One region of the Staphylococcus chromogenes genome, then DNA from elsewhere that is predicted to be linked to it. Evidence: predicted binding sites of a transcription regulator. Region 1 holds the regulator's gene; each other region holds the start of a gene.
The links. Region 1 encodes LexA, which represses DNA repair genes until DNA is damaged. Its sites were predicted from a motif close to CGAACATATGTTCG; they were not measured.

Region 1 (6,283 bases):
AACTCCGACAGATTCGGGCTGTAGCTACGTCGTATTTTGATGAGTGTGTTTCGTAACTGCTAAACGTTTAGAGATTATTTTGTTTCTCTGTGTAACGTATGTTTATTTAATCTTGGGCAATATTTCATCATTTCGATACGCTCAGGATTCGTACGTTTGTTTTTCGTAGTGATGTAGTTACGGTCACCACATTCAGTACATGCTAATGTTACATTAACGCGCATAGGGTCGACCTCCTTTTAAATTGAAACTATTACGATTTGTTATTTTAGCACGTTTTTGGCCATTTGCCAATATAAATTTACTTTCTATTATAATGAAAATAATAAAACAGACTTGATTCCTAAAGAAAGGATGTGCTATCATTTAAATCGTAAATATTACGATTTGAAATCGAAGGAGAGAATATATATGGCTAAAAAATCTAAAATTGCCAAAGAACAAAAGCGTGAAGCAATGGTTGCTAAATACGCGGAGTTACGACGTGAACTAAAAGCGAAAGGAGATTATGAAGGCTTAAAAAAATTACCAAGAGATGCATCTCCAACACGTCTCACACGTAGATGTAAAGTGACAGGTCGTCCTAGAGGAGTTATGCGTAAATTTGAAATGTCTCGTATTGCATTTAGAGAACATGCACATAAAGGTCAAATTCCTGGCGTAAAAAAATCAAGTTGGTAAGCACCTTTTATTTACAATATGTCCAATAGATAGTATATTATCTTTTGGAATATTGTGAATAAGGAGATTAGACTAATGAAAATTTTTGATTACGAAGACATTCAGCTTATACCGAACAAAAGTATTGTAAAGAGTCGCTCAGAAATTGATACATCCATTCAATTTGGACCAAGACGATTTAAATTACCTGTCGTGCCTGCGAACATGCAAACGGTAATGAATGAGACCCTTGCAGAGTGGTTTGCGGCGAATGATTACTTCTATATTATGCATCGTTTTGATGAAGCTGCACGTTTACCCTTTGTAAAGAGAATGCAGGAAAAAGGCTTATTCGCATCTATTTCAGTGGGTGTTAAAGAAGGAGAATTTAAGTTCGTTGAGTCGCTAAAAGATGCTAACTTGTCTCCTGAATACATTACGATTGATATTGCACATGGTCATTCAGATCAAGTAATTGAGATGATTCAACATATCAAAAAATTACTTCCTGATGTGTTTGTTATTGCAGGTAATGTAGGGACACCTGAAGGGGTGCGTGAATTAGAAAACGCTGGCGCGGATGCAACAAAAGTAGGTATAGGGCCTGGACGTGTTTGTATAACAAAAATTAAAACAGGTTTTGGTACAGGTGGATGGCAACTTGCTGCTGTTAATCACTGTAGTAAAGCTGCACGTAAGCCTATTATCGCTGATGGAGGGATTCGAACGCATGGAGACATTGCTAAATCCGTACGATTTGGTGCTTCAATGGTGATGATTGGTTCACTTTTCGCTGCTCATGACGAATCACCTGGCGAAACTGTAGAACTCGATGGGAAGAAATATAAAGAATATTTCGGTAGTGCTTCGGAATATCAAAAGGGAGAACGTAAAAATGTAGAAGGCAAAAAAATGTTTGTCGAACATAAAGGTTCTCTTAAAGATACCCTTATCGAGATGCAAGAAGATCTACAAAGCTCAATTTCTTATGCAGGTGGCAAGGATATTGATGCTTTACGTAAAGTGGATTATGTGGTAGTGAGAAATTCAATTTTTAACGGCGATAGAGACTAAATATAGGAGTGGATTTCTATTAGATCATTTTTATCATTTCTAATCCTAGGTTGTATACTGATTCTTTCTGTACCTATACAACCCACTGAAGCGATGCATCAACTTACACGACCACTTACTGAAAAAGTAGACCATATTGTAGAAGGTAACACGTCACACACGCAATTAAAAACACCAAAGCAACAATCCTTTGCAGTACGAAATATCCAAATGAATATGACGCAAAAAGAGGTAGAAACACAACTTGGTTCCCCGGTAGATACTTTAGATAATGAGTATGGGACAAAATGGTATGTCTACCATCAAGATTACCGAGATTTTGTATTAGTAAGTTATATTGATGGTAAAGTACATGGTCTATTTAGTAATCAAAATCTTATTACTTCTAAGTCTGGAATCAAATATAATACACCTAAAGACGTTGTTCGTGAAAAACTTGGTAAACCTTTAGAGGAAATTCGAAAAGGAAATACGATATATCGTCAAAATAATGACGAATATGATGTATTTGACAAAGATAACATTTACACGACGGCATTTTATGACAAGTATAATAACAACCATTTAACGGCGCTCTTACAAGTCAGCAAAGATATGGAAAATCGCTTGCAAAATCAATATGCCGCCCCATCTACAAGTTTAGCTAAAAGCTATGAAAAGATGGACTTTTATCTTGTGAATGCGACACGTGTGCAAAATGGATTGAACACGTTAAAATCCTCTGATTCACTTTCAAATACCGCACGCAAACATAGTGAAGACATGGCTGAGCATCAATATTTTGATCATACTAACTTAAAAGGGGAGTCACCTTTTGATCGTATGAAAAATGATCATCATCAGTTCAATGCAGCTGCAGAAAATCTAGCCTACGGACAACAAAGCGCAATATTTGCCCATCAAGGATTAATGAATTCTGCAGGACATCGTAAGAATATTTTACATGGAAACGTAACGACTTTAGGCGTAGGTGTTGCTTTTAATACTAAGAAACAACCTTACTGGACAGAAAACTATACGGGTTAATGTTTAAATTTGTACGATATGGGAAATTATCAATCAAATGAGGTTGATAAGATGAAAGATGATAACCAAAAAACACAGAATATATCAGAAGTAGATGAACAAAACGAAGATATATTAGAACGCGTTAAAGAAATACTACAAAAGAAAGAAGCGTAAGGCGGTATTTCCCGCTTTGCGCTTTTTAACATAGAACCAAAAAACCACCCATTCACACGGGTGGTTTTGTTTATTTAGCAAAGGAGATGTTTTAATTAAAGTTCTCTAAATAGACCTACAACTTTTCCTAAAACAGTAACGTTTTCAAGATAAATGGGTTCTAAGCTACTATTTTCAGGTTGTAAACGATAGCGGTTTTTCTCTTTATAAAAACGTTTAACAGTCGCTTCATCATCTTCAGTCATCGCAACGATAATATCTCCATTTTCTGCTATAGTTTGACTTCTCACGATGACTTTATCACCATCTAAAATACCCGCTTCAATCATACTATCACCGACAACATTTAAAATAAAGATTTGCCCATTGTGAGTAGAGGTGAAGTGTTCTGGTAAAGGATAATATTCTTCAACATTTTCTACTGCAGTAATAGGAGTACCAGCAGTAACTTTCCCAATGACTGGAACATAAATCGTTTCTTCCATATTAACTGGGTCCCCCATAAGTTCGCTCACAATTTCAATAGCTCTAGGTTTTGTAGGGTCACGTCGAATGTATCCTTTTTCTTCAAGTCGAGATAAATGACCATGAACAGTTGAACTTGAAGCTAACCCTACAGCTTCTCCAATTTCACGAACACTTGGTGGATAACCTTTCGATTGAACAATATGCTTAATAAACTCAAATATTTCTTCTTGTCTTTTTGTTAACTCTCTCATATGTGAGCACTCCTTTGCTTGATTTATGTACATTATAGCATAGTTATCCGAACAGAACAAACATTTGTTCGTTTTAGTATTGACATAGAACATTCGTTCTGTTAAAGTGATAACACAAACAAATGTTCTAGGAGATGTTGATTATGATTAAAACTAAATTAAATGAATTATATCTATATTTATCTGTTTTTATTGCTTCTATGGTTCTCTTTTTTGTCTTTTTTATAATGGCGAGCCAAACAGCATATACAGAACAAACGTACGAAATGACAGACCATCAAATTAAATCTAACTCATCCGAACAGGTTCAAAAATACGAACAAAAAGCAAACGACCAACAGAGTGTTCTCGCAGTAAGTTTAAGATAAAATCTTTATTCAATTTGTTTAAACATCTTTGATGCACTTACTAGAATTTAGGGGGCAAGTCATATAAAAATGAGGCATGAGATTTTTGGAAAATTACGAAGGGCAATGTAACTGAGTCATAAACGGTTACATTGTCCTTTTTATATACTACGGATTAAGTCGTGGTGTTTGGTTTTATAAGGCGTTTCTGTTATATTTTGTAGAGAATAATGACGGAGGTTTACTAATATGCTGAGTCAAGATAAATTAAATCGCATCAATGCATTGGCTAAGAAAAAGAAAAATGAAGGATTGACTGAAGCTGAAGCGAAAGAACAATCAAAATTAAGAAGTGAATATTTAACGACGTTTCGTAATAGTTTCAAAGATCAAATTGAACACACGAAAGTCATTGATCCAGAAGGAAATGATGTTACACCTGATAAATTAAAAGAGATTCAAAAAAAGAACCACACGCGTGGAAAGTAAAAATCTTGTGAAATTTTAGATATTATTCACATTTATAAGGTATAATAGCTCTAGTAGCGAATAGAAAGGAAGTCATAATATGTTTGGACAAAAAGATATACATGCAGTAAATACGATACGTGCCCTCAGTATCGACGCAATTGAAAAAGCAAATTCAGGGCACCCAGGATTACCGATGGGTGCTGCGCCAATGGCATATACCCTTTGGACACAACATTTAAATTTCAATCCAAATTCTAATACGTATTTTAACCGTGATCGTTTCGTGTTGTCAGCAGGTCATGGCTCAGCTTTATTATATAGCTTACTTCACGTGTCTGGTGGTTTAGAGTTAGAAGAGCTCAAGCAATTTAGACAATGGGATTCCAAAACACCAGGTCATCCAGAATATCACCATACAAAAGGTGTAGAAATTACAACAGGACCACTTGGACAAGGTTTTGCAATGTCAGTAGGTATGGCTATGGCTGAAAAGCACTTAGCAGCAAAATTTAACAAGGAAGATATTTCTGTTGTTGACCATTATACGTATGTTTTGGCGTCTGATGGAGACCTTATGGAAGGTATCTCTCATGAAGCTGCATCCTTAGCAGGTCACCTTAAGTTAGACAAATTAATTACTTTATATGATTCGAATAATATTTCATTAGATGGTGAAACGAATAAATCATTCTCAGAAGATATTAAAAAACGATTTGAAGCATACGGTTGGAATCATATTCTTGTAAAAAATGGCAATGATATGGATGAAATTAACAAAGCCATCGAAGAAGCAAAATCTCAAAAAGGTCCTACAATTATCGAAGTTAAAACGATTATTGGTTATGGTTCTCCTAACAAATCAAACAGCAACAGTTCACATGGATCACCACTTGGCGAAGATGAGCGTGAATTAACATTTAAAAACTATGAATTAGATCCGTCACAAACTTTCCAAGTTGATGACAGTGTCTATGAAATATTTAATGAAACGATGATTCAACGTGCAGATGAACATGAAGCAGCATGGAAAAAAGATTTAGAGGCTTATACTGAAAAGTATCCTGAATTAGCTAAAGAATTCAAAACAGCAATCGCTGGTGAGTTGCCAGAAGGTTACGATAAAGAACTTCCACGTTTCGAATTAGGTCATAAAGCGGCTTCACGTGCTGATTCTGGTGAAGTGATTCAAGCATTAGCTGAAACTGTTCCTTCGTTCTTTGGCGGTTCAGCAGACTTAGCTTCATCTAATAAATCTAACGTGAAGGCAGAAGGCGATTTCTCTGCTGAAGAGGGCGCTGGCAAAAACGTATGGTTTGGTGTGCGTGAATTTGCAATGGCAGCAACGGTTAATGGTATGGCTGCACACGGTGGTTTACACCCTTATGGAGCAACTTTCTTTGTATTTAGTGATTACCTCAAACCAGCATTAAGACTTTCTGCTATCATGGGATTACGTTCAACATTCATTTTTACACACGATTCCATTGCAGTGGGTGAAGATGGACCAACGCATGAACCTATCGAACAATTGGCAGGTCTACGTGCGATTCCAAACTTAAATGTGATTCGACCAGCTGATGGGAATGAAACACGTGTAGCTTGGAAAATCGCATTAGAATCTAATGGTACACCAACTGCATTAGTATTGACACGACAAGGTTTACCTGTTTTAGATGTTGAAGAATCTAAACTTGAGGAAGGCGTACGCAAAGGTGCCTATGTCGTTTATGAAACAGAGAAAAGTCCTGAATATGTCCTCATGGCCACAGGTTCTGAAGTGAGCTTAGTGATTGAGGTTGCTAAAGATTTAGAACAAAGAGGCAAAGGTGT
Region 2 (6,283 bases), 360 kb from region 1:
GTTTACGCGTATTGGCTGCAGCATTAATCATAATCACTAACATTAAAGCAAGGACAATCCATGCCTCTTGTACTTTAAATACAAATTCCAATAAAAAGCCAATTAAAACCAACTGTATGACTGCACGTATCGCCGCAATGATTAAATCTTTGGCAATATGTAATTTTTCTTTATAAGAAATAAAAATAGGAACGAGCAATAAAAGAGAAGTCAATAAGAGCGACGTTGTTGTCATGCGTGCGCCCCCTTCTCTATTTCACCATTGCGAACCGTGATAACACGATGAAAATGACGTTCACTTTGCGCTTTGTTATGCGTAATCCATAACACAGAAGTTCCGTTTTTTACCATGTCAAAAATCAATTGTTCAACTTGCGCACTATTTTTATCATCAAGCGCACTTGTCGCTTCATCTAACAGTAACAACTCAGGTTGATACATGAGTTGACGTGCAATGGTAATCCGTTGTTGTTCGCCTCCCGACATACGATGGACAGAAGCGTTCAATTTATATTTTTTCAATCCTACTACTTCTAGCAAATGCTTTGCACGTGCTTTGTCAAAAGACTGGTCACGTGCAATAGAAGGAAACGCTAAATTATCTTGAACTGTCTCTCCAAATAATTCGACTCTTTGGGGTAAATAACTCACACGTTGTCTTAGTTCTTCAGGCGAATAATCTTGATAAGCATGCCCCTTAAAATAAATATTTCCTTCAGTCGGTGAGATTAAATCACCAATAACCCGAAGCAAGGTACTCTTTCCACTGCCAGAGGGTCCTACAACAGCAATCGCTTCCCCTGGTTTTACCTTCAAATCAATTTGATTTAAAATGCGTTGATCATCGACATGATAACTCACATTTTTTAAATCAAGCATCCTATCCCTCCTTAGCTTTGATAGGTCATATAATGATAGGTGTGACCATACAACGTCTTTTTATTTGTCGGTTGAAATCCCATTTGTTCATAAATTTTTCTCGCGACCGTGTTCGTTTGATCACAATTTAAACTTAACTTTTGCTCTTTATAATGGGACATCACATGTTGCATTAAAGCTTTAGCTATCCCACGCCCTCTAAACGCTGGAAAAGTTGCAATTGATTCTATGTAAATGTCCCCATCATCGGCTTCTTTGACGGGTAATGGGGTTTCTGTAGATAAAGGGAACGCTTTAGCACAAGTGAGCGTCCTCCAAGACTGTTCGTACTGTAGTTCTTTATTCCCCTCATAAGTGACAATCATCCCCGCCACTTGACTGTCCACCTCGTAGACATGAACATGTCGATAATGATTGCGATAAGGGATGTCCGTCACACTGTGTTGTATTGCTTGAATGACTTCTTCCTTTGGATATTTCCTTACAATTTCTAATTCCATATCTTTCCAAATTATGTAGGACAATTCGGCAATCGATTGCGCATCTGCTTCTTTCGCTTCACGTATCATAAGCGCGCCTCCTTTATTTATTATTCTAGAGGATTCTTCAAATTTATGAAATGCGAAAGCTTTATTTTCATGTAAATAACAAAAAAGAACACCGCAATTGCAGTGTTCTTTTACAAATAAAATATAATATATATAAGTAACCCTATACCTACCACTATTGATATCATCAGTGTTCAATCCACGCACTTTCACCTATTATTATACCGCAAACAACTGGCGTTTTTTACAATAAATTAGTGCCATTATCTAAATTTTGTTCTTAAAAGTGAGTAGTCGTCCCTTATTTATGAAGATATTTGTGTTATTTTTGTATTTAAAACAAAAATAACGGCTAGTGAACAACTCACCAACCGTTAAAAGTATAGAACCACAAAATACCGTCATATCAACGTATATAGATACGTGATACAACGGTAAATTTAAGAAATATAAACAAATAACGGAAACGGAGGGATTCGAACCCTCGCGCCGCTCTCGCGACCTACACCCTTAGCAGGGGCGCCTCTTCAGCCAACTTGAGTACGTTTCCTTATGGCTCCACAGGTAGGACTCGAACCTACGACCGATCGGTTAACAGCCGATAGCTCTACCACTGAGCTACTGTGGATAAATAATATTTTTTGTAAGCACAGATACTATTATATCAATTCACTTGAAGAAATCAAGCCTTAAAATTAAAAAAGTTAACGGAATATTTACACTATCCCTTTCAGAATTCCGCCAACTTTACATTTTACGCAATAAAATGATTATTCGCACCTACTCTATCGCATAAAGTTCGTTCAAAGCAATAGTGAGATAATCCTTTTGACGTTCATTGGTAATGACGAGCTCATTGTTTAACGTGTTGATGGATGCAATATACCCTTCTATCGTGTGAATATGACCTGAGCGCCAATAGCTTATTTTCGCAACTTCATTTTTAGATATTTTAAAGTGTAACATATGATTGATTTCAATCATTTGATCTTCACTTAAATCTGGACGATCAATTTTCAGTTGATTCGCCTCAAATTGTTGAATTCTTTCAAATTGTTCAGGTAGCGTCGCAAATGGTGCCCATTTCACAATTCCGCGTCCCATTGGAATGCGCGTATTCAAATATTGTCTTGGTATTTTACGATAATCCGTTTCTGCTTGATATTCTGGAGGAAGTGTACGATCCATCATTTTTATCACCTCAAACATATTATAGAACATATGTTCGGTTTTGTGAAGTGCCAAATTAAATTGTCTGTCCTTGTCAAAAATTCATTAAAGGAACTGCTGACGTTTAGCCACACCACTCTTATCTATTTATCCGCATTCTAAAAAGCATGAAATCCCATCTATAATTTTTTTACAAAGCGCAACATGTCTCGACACCAAATGCCATTTTCATAAATTAAAGGCTCATTATCTTGAACGAAAAAATCAAATGTAATGTCAACTAACCTAAAACCTGCTTTTTGATAAAATGCGATTTGATTAAGACTTGAATTTCCAGTGCCTACAATAATATCTTGATACTGGTGTTGTGATGCATAATTGATGGCATGATTTAATAAGCATTTTCCGATCCCTTTGCCTTGGTGTTGCTCACACACAGCAATATTCATCAATTCAATGCGAGCATTATCCCGCTTCATCAATACATAACACCCGATAACCTCACCTTTTTCTTTGTATAACATACACACGCCCTCTTCCAAATATCGATACACGCGTTTAACAGAAGGGTCTGCGAGCAATAAAAGATTCATGGGGGCTTCCATCATAGATTTTAATCGTTCAAACATGCTTCAATGAACTCCTCAAAAAGAACACTTATACTTCTAGCGTATCATACAGTCTAGAAGCATAAGTGTATAACAAGTAAAAATTCCAATATTGATACAAATAGCTTTCAAGTCATTTTCAAGCTGATATGTTTTTAAATCTACCGTAATTAATGTTTTCTAGACGACTGACACGTGAAGTTTCTCAAATACATAAAAACATTTCATACAAGTTCTTATAACAAAGTCTTTTACTTTGAGATATTGATAACTACTCTAGAAAGTAATATGACGAAAAATAAAAGTTATTCTTGCAACTGAGTTTCTAAACTTAAATCAATGTATTAACTGAACATGAGTATCACTTTAAATGGTTTAAATCGTAGAAATTAAACGAAGCAATTAAAAGGAACTTCTATAATTCTGGAAGATTTGGAAATGGTTTTGAAGCATCCGGAGCTGGTTCAAATTTAGCTCGCTTTTTCTCTAAAACAGCATATCTTGAGAGCGTCTCAAAAATATTAAAATTGTCATGATTATAGTCTATAGGTTTTTCAGGGTTCATCGTAAGCACTTTCGCTCTACGATCAAGCAAATAAGAAAAAGTAATACAATTTCGAAACTGTGTTCTGATTGTATGTTCTGACGCATTAATAATAACAGACTGACGGTTCGCAAAAATGACTTTTGTACGTGCACCTTTTAATTTTATTATTTGCTCAACAAAATGCATATTAATCCATGAATTGTCGGAAGTTCTATCAGAATGTGATGGAAAATAAAATGACGGGAATAACGGAGTAATATTAATTGGAAGTTTACTTTTGAGATCTGAAATACGTTGCGTTTGATCCTTTCTTAAGCGGTAGGGTTCACCATAGCATTTACAACTGTTCTCAATGATCTCAATCGGAGGTTCGTGAACGATAATAGGTGGTGCATCATAGCGGAAAATTTCTGTGCTCTCATTGAAGCCATTTGGACCATCTATTGGGCGAAGAAGCATGTCTCCTTTCATAAGGATATATTTTTTTGCATTAGGGTATTCTGTCATAGAATCCCTCCTTTTCTTATTATTTTTTATATCTCTTTATACCTTTATTATATTCATAATTTCAAGAGTGTCAACCTATATTTGATATTTTTTTAAATTTAATTTTACAACTCGTAGGAGCGACGTAATCCATTTTAAAAAAATTCTGAATATTCATTGCATTTATCTCCTTCTTTCGATATACTTTTATTTAACTATTCTAACAACATATAAGGAGTGATTTATCATGAAACACAAAATAGAAATACAAACACACGATACTACTGATGCCATGCGTATGATTCATCAACTCGCTGTTGAAATGGTCATTGAAGATGCTCTGAAAATTCAGCGTAAACAGAAGTTAAAACAATTAATTGATGAAGCTTTATGTAATAAGAATGAAGCCCAATTCAAAGCCTATACAGAAGAATTTTTACAATTGGAGGAACATGAAATTGAAACACTCGGATAGTTCCAGTCATTCCCATTAAAACAGGTCGAAACATTGAACATTACCAATGCATCGACCTGTTATTTTTTTATACCATTAAATTAATAATGTCTTCTTTTGCAATATCTCCAAAATAATAATAGAAATCATATGATTCTAATGCTTCTTGAATTGCTTGCTTTTGATGTAATACACCTTCAAGTGCATATTCAAGTTCTGTTACATCGCCTTCACCAAAAAAGTCGCCAAATATTTTAGCATGTGCAATACGTCCTTTTTTAACATCTAACTTAATTTGAACAAACCCTTTTTCAAATTTGTGTTCTCTTTCAAAGTTATATTTTGGATTCTTTCCATAGTTCCAATCCCACGTACGATATTTTTCATTACTCAATTTTTCAATGTTGGCCCAATCTTCGTCGGTTAACACATATTCTTCTACCTCTTGATCACCAAATAATTGTTTTAAAATGATATTTTTAAATGTCTCAATATCTATAGGTTCTTCAAGAAACTCTTGAATGTTTGCCACACGTTTTCGTACAGATTTCACCCCTTTAGATTGAATTTTAGCAGGGTTCACACGTAACGCATTTTGAACTTCATCTAACTCGCTATTTAACATTAATGTTCCATGACTAAACATACGATCTTTTACTTTAACCATCGCATTCCCTGATATTTTAGCTTCACCGACTTGAATATCATTACGCCCCGTTAACGCAGCGTCCACGCCTATTTTATTTAAAGCGTCGACAATAGGTTGTGTAAATTTTTTGAAGTTATGAAAACTCTGGCCATCATCTTTTGAAATAAAACTAAAATTTAAATTACCAAAATCGTGATATACCGCGCCTCCACCAGAAATACGGCGGACCACATCTATATTATTTGCTTCAATGTACGGTTGATGAACTTCTTCAATCGTGTTTTGGTTTTTCCCAACGATAATCGAAGGACGATTGATATAAAATAAAAAATAGCTGTCATCTTTATCCATAGGAACAGTATTCAATACATACTCTTCCATCGCTAAATTCAAAGTGGGATCAGTCACATTATTATTACTAATAAATTTCATATTGCTTCTCTCCTTTTAATAAGGTTGATTCAATTAAATATTGCCCCATATAAAGAGAAATTGCCACTGTTTACACTTAATGATGACAAAAAGATTAAAATTAATGCAAATAGTTTATTTAAATTGTAAATTTTAGTACAATATATGCTAGTTAAATTTTAAGGGGGCGTAAGTATGACGATAGCTGAAGTTGGAGATATTGTAGAATTTTACGATGGTATTAGAGGTAAAGTTGAAAAAATTAATGATAATTCTGTGATTGTAGATCTCACAATCATGGACAATTTTGCTTCACTTGATTTACCAGAAAAAACAGTCATTAATCATAAACGATATAAGATTGTTGAACAAGAAGGTTAATATACTATGAAGAAATTAAACAAACCGCTACTATGGTTTATTTTAAGTTTTATTGTCTTTCACATTATTTTACTCATCATGTGGGGTGAATATAATGTGTATTGGCAACTTTATACTGGTATTATGCTCATTGCGGGTATTAGTTACGTA
Region 3 (6,283 bases), 530 kb from region 1:
TACTAATATCGTTTAAAAGTTTTTCATGTGAACCTTTTCGATGATTGACGACGGGCGCTAACAATTGAATCTTAGTGCGTTCTTCAAGTTGAAGAATACGATCGGTCATTTGTTGTACAGTTTGGGACTCAATTTCAATCCCATGGTTCGGACAATAAGGTTTCCCAATACGTGCATAGAGTAATCTGATATAGTCATAAATTTCTGTGACAGTCGCGACAGTTGATCGTGGGTTTTTACTCGTCGTTTTTTGATCAATCGAAATGGCAGGTGACAAACCTTCTATCGTATCGACATCGGGTTTGTCCATTTGCCCTAGAAACTGTCTCGCATAGGCACTTAAAGATTCCACGTAGCGGCGTTGCCCCTCTGCATAAATGGTGTCAAAAGCAAGTGATGATTTACCAGAACCTGACAAGCCTGTCATGACAATTAATTTATGTTTAGGCAATTCAATATCTACATTTTTTAAGTTATGGGCTCTAGCCCCTTTTACAACGATTGACGGCTCTTTCATTCCAATCACCCTTCTGCTTTTAATTCAAATAATAAATCTCTCAATTCGGTCGCTTTTTCAAAATCTAACGCTTTGGCTGCTTCTTTCATTTCTTTTTCTATATTTTGAATCGTTTTTTGTCTTTCTTTCTTCGTGAGTTTCTTCGGTACTTCTTTACGGTTATCAGCATTGGTTTCATCTGTTTCAACAGTAGCACTTATCACATCATGTATTTTTTTGTTAATCGTTTTAGGTGTAATGCCATGCTCCTCATTATATGCCATTTGGATGTTACGTCGACGTTCTGTTTCATCAATCGCATATTGCATAGAATCTGTCATTTTATCAGCATACATAATCACTTCACCTTTGTCATTACGTGCTGCACGTCCAATCGTTTGAATTAACGAACGCTCTGAACGTAAAAATCCTTCTTTGTCTGCATCCAAGATGACCACCAGAGAAACTTCTGGAATATCAATACCTTCTCTTAGTAAGTTAATTCCGATTAAAACATCAAACGTTCCCATACGTAAATCACGAATAATTTCAATACGCTCTAATGTTTTAATTTCAGAGTGTAAATAATTGACTTTGACGCCCGCTTCTTTAAGATATGTCGTTAAATCTTCACTCATCTTTTTCGTTAATGTAGTGATGAGGACACGTTCATTACGTTCGACACGTTCATGGATTTCGGATAATAAATCGTCAATTTGATTTTTAGTAGGACGCACTTCGATTTTAGGGTCTAAAAGTCCTGTCGGTCGAATAATTTGTTCAACCATTTCATCTGTATGTTCTAATTCATAAGGACCCGGCGTTGCGGAAACATACACCAATTGTTTCGCTTTTTCTTCAAACTCTTCAAATTTTAATGGACGGTTGTCTAAGGCGCTTGGCAAACGAAAGCCGTGTTCAACTAAAACGTTTTTTCGGGCTTGGTCTCCATTATACATTCCCCGAATCTGAGGTAAGGTCACATGGGATTCGTCTATCATGATGAGCCAGTCCTCACCGAAATAGTCTAAGAGTGTATAAGGGGTAGATCCTAATGGGCGTAACGTTAAATGAACGGAATAGTTTTCGATGCCTGAACAAAATCCCATTTCTCGCATCATTTCTAAATCATAATTTGTACGCTGTTCTAAGCGCTGAGCCTCTAAAAGTTTATTTTCACTGCGAAGTTTTTCAAGTTGTGTTGCTAATTCCTTTTCAATACGTTCAATGGCTAATTTCATCTTTTCATCGCGTGTGACGAAGTGAGATGCTGGGAATAAAGCAAAATGTTCACGCTCACGTAAAACTTCTCCAGTTAAATAATTGATTTCACTCACACGGTCAATTTCATCACCAAAAAATTCAACACGAATACATAGCTCGTCTTTAGAGGCCGGGAAAATTTCAACGACATCTCCTCTAACGCGGAATGTTCCCCGTTTAAAGTCAATGTCATTTCGTGTATATTGAACATCAACTAATTTTCTTAGCAATTCGCTGCGGTCCATTTCCATACCGACGCGTATACTCACAACTAAATCTTTATATTCATCCGGGTTCCCTAAACCATAGATACAACTAACACTTGCGATGATGATTACGTCATCTCTTTCGAACAACGCACTTGTCGCTGAGTGCCGTAGTTGGTCAATCTCATCATTAATAGAGGCATCCTTTTCAATAAAAGTGTCTGTGGAGGGTACATAAGCTTCTGGTTGATAGTAGTCATAATAGCTGACAAAATATTCGACTCTATTTTCAGGGAAGAATTCTTTAAACTCGCTATAAAGCTGTCCTGCTAACGTTTTATTATGGGCAATGATTAAGGTCGGTTTCCCAACTTCTTTGATGACATTACTCATCGTAAAAGTTTTACCCGTTCCAGTGGCACCGAGTAAGGTTTGATGGCGTTTACCTTCATTGATACCTTTGGCAAGTTCAGCAATCGCCTTAGGTTGGTCCCCTTGTGGATCAAATTCTGAAGCAATCTTAAAATCATGGTGCTCCATCTATGTTCGCCCCTTTCACAGCAATATTAAACATATTTTAACAAATTTTTTCAGTTTATTCCAAACATCTGTTCGGCAATTTCAACTCTCTTTTTTCACTTTCCACTATAACAAACATCTAAAAGAAGGATAAGATATCCATATGAGGGGTATCTTATCCTTCAGTATCGTGATGTTTATGAATATGCAATTGATCAACAATAATATAACCTGCTAATAGCGAAACGACATCTAAAAAAATAATCCATTCATTATGAAAAAAACCTTTGTAGACAGAGGCGCCAATCAAGACAAGCGTGATGAAAGTTCCCACCCATTTACTGCGTGTAATTGCACTAAAAATAACGACAAGAACACACGGAAAAAAGGCTGCTAGCATATACCAAATCAATGGAATCACGCTTTCTTATTGTTTAATATTTGCATCGTTGTTTCACGCAACTCTGAACGTGGAATAAATTTTTCAGTGAGCATTTCGGGAATGATATTTTCAATAAAATCTTGAACAGAATATAGATGATCAAACTGCATAATCGTTTCTAAACTCATCTCATAAATTTCAAAAAATAAAGGTTCTGGATTACGTTTTTGAATTTCACCAAACGTTTCATAAAGAAGATCAATCTTATCAGCCACTGCTAATATTTGCCCTTCTAACGAATCATCTTTACCCTCTTGAAGTCTTTGGCGATAGATGTCTCTATATTTTTCTGGTATTTCCTCGGTAATAAAAGTATCTACCATCTCTTCTTCAACTTGTGAAAACAATTTTTTTAATTCGCCACTCGCATATTTTACGGGTGTTTTAATATCCCCTGTAAATATTTCAGCAAAGTCGTGATTCAACGCCTTCTCATACAAACTTTTCCAATCGACTTCTTTACCGTGATATTCTTCCACCGTTCCTAAATACTGCGCAATTTTCGTTACTTTAAAAGAATGCGCAGCCACGTTATGTTCAAAATATTTGAATTTACCTGGCAAACGAATTAATTTTTCTAAATCAGATAGTCTTTTAAAATATTGATGTACACCCATTACCAGACCCCCTATCACGTCGTTGAGCTTGTTCCGTTTTCTGAAAGTATTTTCTAGTTTGATGATAATATAACACAAAATGAACGATTCTATCACTATATATATTCATTGAATATAAATATTCACATTTAATGAATATAATCGTACTGATTGAAATCGTGAATGATTCTTTGATTGACCACATATGGCGCTATCCAATTCATCTCTGAAACAATAATATGCGTGGGTAAGATTTTTTCTACAATGGCCACGTGTCCATACACGCCTTCTTTGGTAACAAGAATCGCTCCAAGTTGAGGTGTGTTATTAACGACAAAACCTTGATAGCGTGCCTGATCACCCCAATATTTTGCATCTCCCCAAAGGTTAGAAATAGGTGAATTTAATTCCAAGCGTCTCTGAAATGCATAAAATGTACATTGGCCTTGTGTATAAAGATTAATCGGCACGTTATGTTTTGGAAGAGATATGACTTTGTTTGGAACGAACGGCAAAACTGGTCGTATTAACTTATCTTTTTTAGCATGCTTGTGGGTGATTTTCTTTTGTACTACTCGTCGTGCCCTTTGCTTGCGGGCATATTTTTGAGATTGTTGTAGAGTGTGTAATGGGCGTTGCTCAATTTGAGGATTTTTAGTCAGTTGAGGTTCAAATAGAATCGCTAACCCTTTCGGTGAAAGCGCAAGCCATTGATTCGTCTGGAGTGAATGAAAATGGGGATTATAATTTTGAAATTCCTTCTCAGTCAAATGATAACGTTTTAATATATGCGAAAGTTGTTCATCGGGTTGTACCCTGTGCACATGTTTATTTGGAAAACGTATAGTATCAAAGTGAATTTTTTCTTTTGAGATTTTAGGGTTTAATTTTTCTATCTCTTTAGTTGAGACCCCTGTCGCTTGTGCAATTTCAGAAATTGTCATCTGTTGAGGTAGTGCCACCTCTTGTGTAGGCACTAATAATGTCATGACAGTGACGATGAAACCCTTCATAAAGTCAAACTCCTAATCCTTTTTTAATTCAAAAAACTTGGAGTAAAGAAATCAATATCTACACTCCAAGTTTCAATAGCTACTTTTTATTTTAATTGACTGCGTAAATAAGCATCAATGAAGGCGCCGATGTCACCGTCCATTACTGCATTCACATTTCCGGTCTCTTCATTCGTTCGATGGTCTTTAACCATTGAGTAAGGATGGAAAACATAGGAACGAATTTGACTTCCCCAGCCTATCTCTTTCTGTTCTCCACGTATTTCAGCAAGTTCACGCTCTTTTTGTTCAATTTCTAATTGATACAGCTTAGCTTTTAACATTTTCATTGCGGCTTCTCGGTTTTTAATTTGTGAACGTTCATTTTGGTTGTTCACGACAATACCTGTCGGATGGTGAGTGATACGAATGGCAGATTCCGTTTTATTGATGTGTTGTCCACCTGCACCAGAAGCACGGAATGTATCTACTGTAATATCATCAGGATTAATTTCGACTTCAATTTTTTCATTATTAAACTCTGGAATGACGTCACATGAAGCAAATGAAGTATGGCGTCGACCTGATGAATCAAAAGGTGAAATACGCACTAAACGATGAACACCTTTTTCAGCTTTTAAATAACCATATGCATTGTGCCCTTTAACGATCATTGTCACACTTTTAACGCCTGCTTCATCCCCTGCTTGGTAATCCGCAATTTCAACTTTAAAACCTTGTTGTTCACAAAAGCGTTGGTACATACGTAGCAGCATATTCGTCCAATCTTGTGACTCTGTACCACCCGCACCCGGATGAAGTTCCATGATGGCGTTATTGGCATCATGTTCACCGTCAAGCAACAACTGTAATTCAAAACGATCTATTTTCTTATCATAGTCAGCCACAGTCGCTTCTAATTCATTCTTCATTTCTTCATCATATTCTTCTTGTAATAATTCATAAGTTGCCATCATATCTTCAATATCATGATTTATTTCATGATACGTATTGACAACTGACTTCAGCGCATTATTTTGATCAATAATCTCTTGCGCACGTGCTTGATCGTCCCAAAATGTGGTTTCAGCCATCATTTCTTCATACTCTTGAATATCGGTCTCTTTTTTTTCTAAGTCAAAGAGACCCCCTAAGCTGATCAAGTTTAGTCTCGAAGTTTTCAATATGACGTTTTATCTCTGATAGTTCCATTACGGCACTCCTTACCTTTTTTATTATTTACCACAACAGTTTTTATATTTTTTGCCACTTCCGCAAGGACAAGGTTCATTACGTCCTACTTCGTGCTCTTTAACGATAGGTTGAGGTTTTACTTTTTCTTTCCCATCGTTCGTAGAGACGTGTTGACCTTCAAATTCCTTTGTCTTTTCACGTTGCACGTCATCTTCAACTGTCACAACTGATTTTAAGATGTATTTACTTACATCTTCTTCAATGCCTTGCATCATAATATCGAAAAGTTCATGACCTTCATTTTGGTAATCACGTAAAGGATTTTGTTGACCATAGGAACGTAAATGAATCCCTTGTCTCAATTGATCCATTGTATCGATGTGGGACGTCCATCGTTCATCAATAGAACGTAATAAAATCATTCTTTCAAATTCTGGCATACGCTCACCAAGGGCTTCTTTTTGACGATTGTATGCTTTTTCTATTTTTTCCCAAATGATGTCGAAAATATCTTCACGATCTTTGCCTTTGATTTCCTCTTCTTTCAATTCACCTTCATGCAAGAACACATCTTC

Region 2: the regulator LexA is predicted to act here: its motif matches at 2,642-2,655, upstream of PYW36_RS08355 (YolD-like family protein).
Region 3: the regulator LexA is predicted to act here: its motif matches at 2,567-2,580, upstream of uvrB (excinuclease ABC subunit UvrB).

Annotation. Positions count from the first base shown of each region.
Region 1 covers NZ_CP118953.1:1,353,213-1,359,495, reverse strand. The annotation lists gene rpmG (50S ribosomal protein L33) at 75-224, opposite strand; gene rpsN (30S ribosomal protein S14) at 412-681, shown strand; gene guaC (GMP reductase) at 757-1,734, shown strand; gene PYW36_RS06635 (CAP domain-containing protein) at 1,828-2,760, shown strand; gene lexA (transcriptional repressor LexA) at 3,012-3,635, opposite strand; gene sosA (DNA damage-induced cell division inhibitor SosA) at 3,779-4,003, shown strand; gene PYW36_RS06620 (DUF896 domain-containing protein) at 4,232-4,471, shown strand; gene tkt (transketolase) at 4,551-6,283, shown strand, end outside.
Region 2 covers NZ_CP118953.1:1,711,701-1,717,983, forward strand. The annotation lists gene PYW36_RS08330 (ABC transporter permease) at 1-235, opposite strand, end outside; gene PYW36_RS08335 (ABC transporter ATP-binding protein) at 232-879, opposite strand; gene PYW36_RS08340 (GNAT family N-acetyltransferase) at 891-1,448, opposite strand; tRNA gene PYW36_RS08345 (tRNA-Ser) at 1,889-1,977, opposite strand; tRNA gene PYW36_RS08350 (tRNA-Asn) at 1,981-2,055, opposite strand; gene PYW36_RS08355 (YolD-like family protein) at 2,208-2,618, opposite strand; gene PYW36_RS08360 (GNAT family N-acetyltransferase) at 2,777-3,226, opposite strand; gene PYW36_RS08365 (competence protein ComK) at 3,621-4,259, opposite strand; gene PYW36_RS08370 (IDEAL domain-containing protein) at 4,486-4,713, shown strand; gene lplA (lipoate--protein ligase) at 4,781-5,773, opposite strand; gene PYW36_RS08380 (YkvS family protein) at 5,948-6,133, shown strand; gene PYW36_RS08385 (CPBP family glutamic-type intramembrane protease) at 6,140-6,283, shown strand, end outside.
Region 3 covers NZ_CP118953.1:1,880,504-1,886,786, forward strand. The annotation lists gene uvrA (excinuclease ABC subunit UvrA) at 1-517, opposite strand, end outside; gene uvrB (excinuclease ABC subunit UvrB) at 523-2,505, opposite strand; gene PYW36_RS09180 (CsbA family protein) at 2,660-2,896, opposite strand; gene PYW36_RS09185 (YfbR-like 5'-deoxynucleotidase) at 2,902-3,543, opposite strand; gene PYW36_RS09190 (CHAP domain-containing protein) at 3,672-4,535, opposite strand; one part of gene prfB (peptide chain release factor 2) at 4,622-5,653, opposite strand; one part of gene prfB (peptide chain release factor 2) at 5,655-5,726, opposite strand; gene secA (preprotein translocase subunit SecA) at 5,750-6,283, opposite strand, start outside.